Regions from separate parts of the Bradyrhizobium sp. GW821-FHT13H06 genome, predicted to be linked through region 1. Evidence: riboswitches for the same ligand, from Rfam matches in the RefSeq annotation. Region 1 holds a riboswitch; the other holds the start of a gene.
The links. A riboswitch is a leader RNA that binds a small molecule or an ion and turns the genes downstream of it on or off. The one in region 1 is predicted to bind glycine.
Positions count from the first base shown of each region.

Region 2: another riboswitch for glycine. It lies ahead of AC1RQP_RS27430 (D-amino acid dehydrogenase); the one in region 1 lies ahead of gcvT (glycine cleavage system aminomethyltransferase GcvT).

Region 1 is NZ_JBXAPN010000007.1:76,118-79,526, reverse strand. It holds gene alaS (alanine--tRNA ligase) at 1-1,197, opposite strand, end outside; glycine riboswitch at 1,421-1,509, shown strand; gene gcvT (glycine cleavage system aminomethyltransferase GcvT) at 1,656-2,804, shown strand; gene gcvH (glycine cleavage system protein GcvH) at 2,815-3,183, shown strand; gene gcvP (aminomethyl-transferring glycine dehydrogenase) at 3,361-3,409, shown strand, end outside.
Region 2 is NZ_JBXAPN010000007.1:214,815-218,223, reverse strand. It holds gene AC1RQP_RS27435 (M20/M25/M40 family metallo-hydrolase) at 1-1,016, shown strand, start outside; glycine riboswitch at 1,111-1,215, shown strand; glycine riboswitch at 1,219-1,324, shown strand; gene AC1RQP_RS27430 (D-amino acid dehydrogenase) at 1,394-2,695, shown strand; gene AC1RQP_RS27425 (ABC transporter permease) at 2,874-3,409, shown strand, end outside.

The DNA.
Region 1 (3,409 bases):
CAGCGGGAAGCCGTAGGTGTCGTAGAGCGTGAAGGCGACGTCGCCGTCGAACATGTCGCCCTTCTTCAGGCCGGCCGACTTCTCGTCGAGGATGGCCAAGCCGCGCGACAGCGTCTTGCGGAAGCGGGTTTCTTCCAGCCGCAGCGTTTCCTCGATCAGATTCTCCGCGCGCATCAGGTCGGGATAGGCTTGGCCCATCTCGCGCACCAGCGCCCAGACCAGCCGATGCATCAGCGGCTCTTTCGCACCCAGCAGCTGCGCATGGCGCATGGCACGGCGCATGATCCGGCGCAGCACGTAGCCGCGGCCCTCGTTCGAGGGCAGCACGCCGTCGGCGACGAGGAACGCGGAGGAGCGCAGATGGTCGGCGATGACGCGGAACGAGGCCACGGTCTGCTCGTTCGGCCCGGTGCCGAGCGCGGACGCCGTCGCATCGATCAGGTTCTTGAACAGGTCGGTCTCGAACACGCTCTCGACGCCCTGGAGGATGCAGGCCATGCGCTCCAGGCCCATGCCGGTGTCGATCGAGGGACGCGGCAGCGGCTGGCGCTCCTCCTTCGTCACCTGCTCGAACTGCATGAACACGAGATTCCAGAATTCGAGGAAGCGGTCGCCGTCCTCCTCCGGCGAGCCCGGAGGCCCGCCCCAGATGTGCTCGCCGCGGTCGATGAAGATCTCCGAGCAGGGGCCGCACGGGCCGGTGTCGCCCATCGCCCAGAAATTGTCCGAGGTCGGGATGCGGATGATGCGGTCTTCGGAGAAGCCGGCGATCTTCTTCCACAGCCCCGCCGCCTCGTCGTCGGTGTGATAGACCGTGACGAGCAGCTTGTCCTTCTTCAGCCCGAACTCGGTGGTGATCAGCTTCCAGGCAAGCTCGATCGCGCGCTCCTTGAAATAGTCGCCGAACGAGAAATTGCCGAGCATCTCGAAGAAGGTGAGATGGCGCGCGGTGTAGCCGACATTGTCGAGGTCGTTGTGCTTGCCGCCGGCGCGCACGCATTTCTGCGAGGTGGTAGCGCGCTGATAGGGCCGCTTCTCCACGCCGGTGAAGACGTTCTTGAACTGCACCATGCCGGCATTGGTGAACATCAACGTGGGGTCGTTGCGCGGCACCAATGGCGAGGACGGCACGATCTCGTGGCCGTTCTCGGCAAAGAAGTTCAGAAAGGTCGACCTGATCTCGTTGACGCCGCTCATGTTCATCCAATCGGGTGTGCTTGGACCCGCTTCCTGCCATCCAAACCAGAGGTTAGGGCTGATATCTGCGGGCCAAAGCGCTTTTAGACAAGGCCTGCTTCAGTGTCCAGAAACTGTGCAAGGAGATCAGAGGGTTGCCGCAGGCGCGCAATCCCGGTTGAAAAGGCGAAACCGCCGCGTTGACAGGCTTGGCCGGCCTGTGGTCTTTAACCATCTATATCGTACGGCCACGTCGGGAGAGACCGGCTTTACTGCCGGCGCCGAAGGAGCAACCGCCCCGGAAACTCTCAGGCAAAAGGACCGCGTGGCTTTGATTGCATCTGGAAAGAGGCGCCGACGGGCCTAAGAACCCGGGTGGCACCCGCCGACGGGATAATACTCTCAGGCACAGCGACAGATGGGGCTTCGACAGGTTGGCCCGGGGAATTGTCCCCGGGGAACCGCCGAGGACCCCTGTGATGCCAGTACCCGACGACCAGAAATCTCTCCGACATACGCCCCTCCACGCCCTGCATGTGTCCCTCGGCGGCAAGATGGTGCCGTTCGCCGGCTATGACATGCCCGTGCAGTACCCTGCGGGCGTGCTGAAGGAGCACCTCCATACGCGCGCCGCGGCCGGCCTGTTCGACGTCTCCCACATGGGCCAGCTCGCGCTCCGGCCGAAGTCGGGCAAGGTCGCGGACGCCGCCCGCGCGCTGGAACGGCTGGTACCGCAGGACATCGTGGCGATCGCGCCCAACCGGCAGCGCTACGCCCAGTTCACCAATGCGGACGGCGGCATCCTCGACGATCTCATGGTCGCCAATTTCGGCGATCACCTGTTCCTGGTCGTCAACGCCGCCTGCAAGGACGCGGACGAGGCGCATCTGCGCGCGCACCTCGCGGACGACTGCGTCATCGATTCTCTTGCCGACCGCGCGCTGATCGCGCTGCAGGGCCCGAAGGCTGAGGCGGCGCTGGCGAAATTGTGTGCAGAGGCGCCGTCCATGACATTCATGGATGCCGGCCCGCATGAGGTCGCCGGCATCAAATGCTTCGTCTCGCGCTCCGGCTATACCGGCGAGGACGGCTTCGAAATCTCCGTTCCCGCCGCCGACGCCGAGCGCCTCACCAGGACGCTGCTCGAAAACCCGGACGTGCTGCCGATCGGCCTCGGCGCCCGCGACAGCCTGCGGCTGGAAGCCGGGCTTTGCCTGTACGGCCACGACATCGACACCGCGACCACGCCGGTCGAGGCCGCGCTGGAATGGTCGGTGCAGAAGAGCCGCCGCAGCGGCGGCGCGCGCGCCGGCGGCTTTCCCGGCGCCGAGAAAATCCTCGCCCATTTCGACAACGGCGCATCCCGCCGCCGCGTCGGCCTGCGGGCCGAAGGCCGCGCGCCGGTGCGCGAGGGCGCGTTGCTGTTTGCCGATCCGACCGCAGGCGAGCCGATCGGAAAGGTCACATCGGGCGGTTTCGGCCCGAGCCTGAACGCGCCGGTCGCGATGGGCTATGTGCCCACGAATCTGAGCGCGCTCGGCACGAAACTCTTCGCCGAGGTGCGCGGCCAGCGCCTGCCGCTCGCAGTCGCCGCCATGCCCTTCGTGAAAAACACCTACAAACGCTGAGGACAAGACAATGACCACGACGCTGTACACCTCCGACCATGAATGGCTCGCGATCGACGGCGACGTCGCCACCGTCGGCATCACCGATTACGCCCAGCAGCAGCTCGGCGACGTCGTGTTCGTCGAATTGCCCAAGGTCGGCCGGAGCTTGAAGAAGGCCGAAGCCGCCGCCGTCGTGGAATCGGTGAAGGCCGCCTCCGACGTCTACGCGCCTGTTACGGGCGAAGTGCTCGAGGCCAACGAGGCGCTCGCCGCCGAGCCGGCGCTGGTGAACTCGGACGCGCAGGGTGCGGCCTGGTTCTTCAAGATCAGGATTGCCGACAAGAGCGAGCTCGGCAGTCTCATGGATGAAGCCGCGTACAAGGCCCATACGGCGTGAGATGAAGCGCGATCTTTCCACATCGTCATGGCCGGGCTTGTCCCGGCCATCCACGGCCTTCTCACGGCACGAAGAACGTGGATGCCCGGGACATAGGCGAGCGAAGCGACGCCGTCCTTCGGACGGCTATGCCCGGGCATGACTCCGACGACAGAAGATCTAAAGCGAGGACCCATGATGACCGCGCACCGCAAATCCAACGGCGATACCGCCGCCTCTTTCGTCC
Region 2 (3,409 bases), 140 kb from region 1:
TCGCGGCGCGGGATATGGCGATCATGGGTGCGACGATCGAGCGCATTGCCGGCCGCCAGGGCTTTGGTGGCGTCATCCGCGCGCGCTTTCCTCATCCCAAGCAGGGCGAGCCGGGCATCCTGATCGCCGGACACATGGATACCGTTCATCCGGTCGGCACCATCGAGAAGCTGAAATGGCGGCGCGAGGGCAACAAGTGCTATGGCCCCGGCATCTACGATATGAAGGGCGGCAATTACCTCTCGCTGGAAGCGATACGGCAACTGGCGCGCGCCTCGTTCACCACACCGCTGCCGATCACCGTGCTGTTCACGCCGGATGAGGAAGTCGGCACGCCTTCGACGCGGGACATCATCGAGGCGGAAGCGGCGCGCAACAAATACGTGCTGGTGCCGGAGCCCGGCCGCGCCGACAACGGCGTCACGACCGGACGCTACGCCATCGCGCGCTTCAATCTCGAGGCGACGGGACGGCCGAGCCACGCCGGCGCCACGTTGTCGGCCGGACGCTCGGCGATCCGCGAGATGGCGCGGCAGATCCTCGCGATCGACGCGATGACGACGGAGGACTGCACCTTCTCGGTCGGCGTCGTCCACGGCGGACAATGGGTCAATTGCGTTGCGACGACCGCAACCGGCGAAGCGCTCTCCATGGCCAAGCGTCAGGCCGATCTCGACCGCGGTGTCGAGAGGATGCTGGCGCTGTCGGGCACCACCAACGACGTCACGTTCAAGGTCACGCGCGGCGTGACGCGTCCGGTTTGGGAGCCGGATGCGGGTACCATGGCGCTGTATGAGAAGGCGCGCGGCATCGCCAAATCGCTCGGCGCGGACTTACCGCATGCCAGCTCCGGCGGCGGCTCCGACGGCAACTTCACCGGCGCGATGGGAATTCCCACGCTCGACGGCCTCGGTGTCCGCGGCGGCAATGGCCACACGCTGGAGGAGTTCATCGAGGTCGATAGCCTGGTCGAGCGCGGCCGGCTGATGGCAGGTCTGCTGGCGACTCTGGAGTAATTGAATCGAATTTGCACTGCACAATACGTCGGCAGTCACGGTCGAAATTTAGCCTTGTCTAAAAATGAGGCGTATCGTACTGCTCGGCCGTCCACGCGATGATGCGGGAGAGATCGCGGCGAAGGCTTTCAGCCTTCGTTGCGGCGCCGACGGAGCAACCGCCCCGGAAACTCTCAGGCAAAAGGACCGTTTCGTCAGGACGATCTGGAGAGAGACGACGCGATTTCAGGCAATCGTGACGTCCACCGAAGGGGATAGTCCGTTGCGAGATCCGCAGCGGATCAAGCTCTCAGGTAACCGTGACAGATGGGGCGCCGCCAACGGCCTTACGGCCGGCGGTCCGCCGACTCTAACTCACGGGAGCCCCGAACTTCACCATGACCCATATTGCCATCATCGGCGCCGGCATCACCGGCGTCACGACCGCCTATGCCCTGCTCGAACGCGGCTACAAGGTGACGGTGCTCGACAAGCACCGCTACGCCGCGATGGAGACGTCCTTCGCCAATGGCGGGCAGCTCTCCGCATCGAACGCCGAAGTGTGGAACAGCACGGCGACGATCCTGAAGGGCTTGCGCTGGATGTTTCGGCGCGACGCGCCGCTGCTGATGAACCCGCGGCCGAACTGGCACAAATATTCGTGGATGAGCGAGTTCGTCGCCAACATCGGCAACTACCGCGCCAACACCATCGAGACCACGCGGCTCGCGATCGAAGCGCGCAGGTATCTGTTCGACATCGCGGCGCGCGAAGGGATCGACTTCGATCTCGAACGCCGCGGCATCCTCCACATCTATCGTGACAAGGCCGGCTTCGAATCCGGTCTGCGCGTCAACGCGCTGCTGCAGGAAGGCGGCCTCGATCGCCGCCCGGTGACGTTGGAGGAAATCCGCAGCATCGAGCCGACACTGCGCAAGGACTATTATGGCGGCTTCTACACGCCGTCGGATGCGACCGGCGATATCCACAAGTTCACCCGCGGCCTGGCGGAAGCCTGCAAGCGGCGTGGCGCGACCTTCATCCACGAGGCCAATATCGATTCGATCGCACGTGCCGGCAGCGGCTTCGTCATCGGCTGGGCCGATCTGGCCGCGAGCGATGCCGTCGCGGCCGCGCGCGGCGCACTGAACGCGGACGGCGTCGTGGTCTGCGCGGGCGTTGCGAGCCGTCACTTCGCCGCCCTGCTGGACGAGCGCGTCAACGTCTATCCGGTGAAGGGCTACTCGATCACGGTGCAGCTCGACACCGCCGAAAGCCGCAACGCCACCCCGACGGTGAGCCTGCTCGACGAGGCCGCCAAGATCGTCACCAGCCGGCTCGGCGCCGATCGTTTTCGCGTCGCCGGCACCGCCGAATTCAACGACTTCAATCGCGACATCCGCGCCGACCGCGTGCAGCCGCTGATCGACTGGGTGCGCAACAACTTCCCCGCCGTCGAAACGTCGCGCGTCGTGCCGTGGGCAGGGCTGCGCCCGATGATGCCGAACATGATGCCGGTCGTGCGCGCCGGGCGGATACCGGGCGTGTTCTTCAACACCGGCCACGGCCATCTCGGCTGGACTCTGTCGGCCGCGACGGCGCAGATGATCGCCCAGACCATCGACGGCTGGCGCGGCCTCAACGCTCCGCCGACGGTCCCTTCACTTGGGGTTGAGCGTGAACTGCGACATGCATCCTGAGTGGTCGATATCCGAGACATGCCGGCCTCTTGCTACGGCGCAGCCCTTGGCACACAATTTGCCCTAAGAGGACGGCGTCTCCGAGCGGCCTTTCCAGCCCAAGTGATAGGCATGATAGACACGACAGAGTTCACGGGAGCCTCAGGGCTCCACACGTTCCGTAGCCGGAGATAAGTGCATGCTGGGTTATCTTATTCGCCGCGTTCTGGCCGCGGTGCCCGTGATGGGCGTCGTCGCGCTGTTCGTGTTCCTGCTTCTGCGGCTGACGCCGGGGGATCCCGCCGCGATTCTCGCCGGCGACAACGCGACACCGGAACGGCTCGAGCGCATCCGCGCCTCGCTCGGCCTGAACGAGCCCCTGATCGTGCAGTTCATCACATGGGTGAACAAGCTGCTGCACGGCGACCTCGGGACCTCGCTGATCTCCAACCTGCCGGTGATGAAGATGATCGGCCAGCGCGTCGAGCCGTCGATCTCGATCGCGCTGTCGACCATCGTCCTCGCGGTCGTCGTCGCCGTTCCCCTGGGGGTGATCGCGGCCTGGAAGCACGGCACCTGGATCGACCGCTTCGTGATGGGCCTGTCCGTGCTCGGCTTCTCGGTGCCGGTGTTCGTGGTCGGCTATCTCCTGATCCAGATCTTCGCCATCGACCTGCGCTGGGTGCCGGTGCAGGGCTTCCGCAGCATCTCGAACGGCTTCGGGCCGTTCTTCGA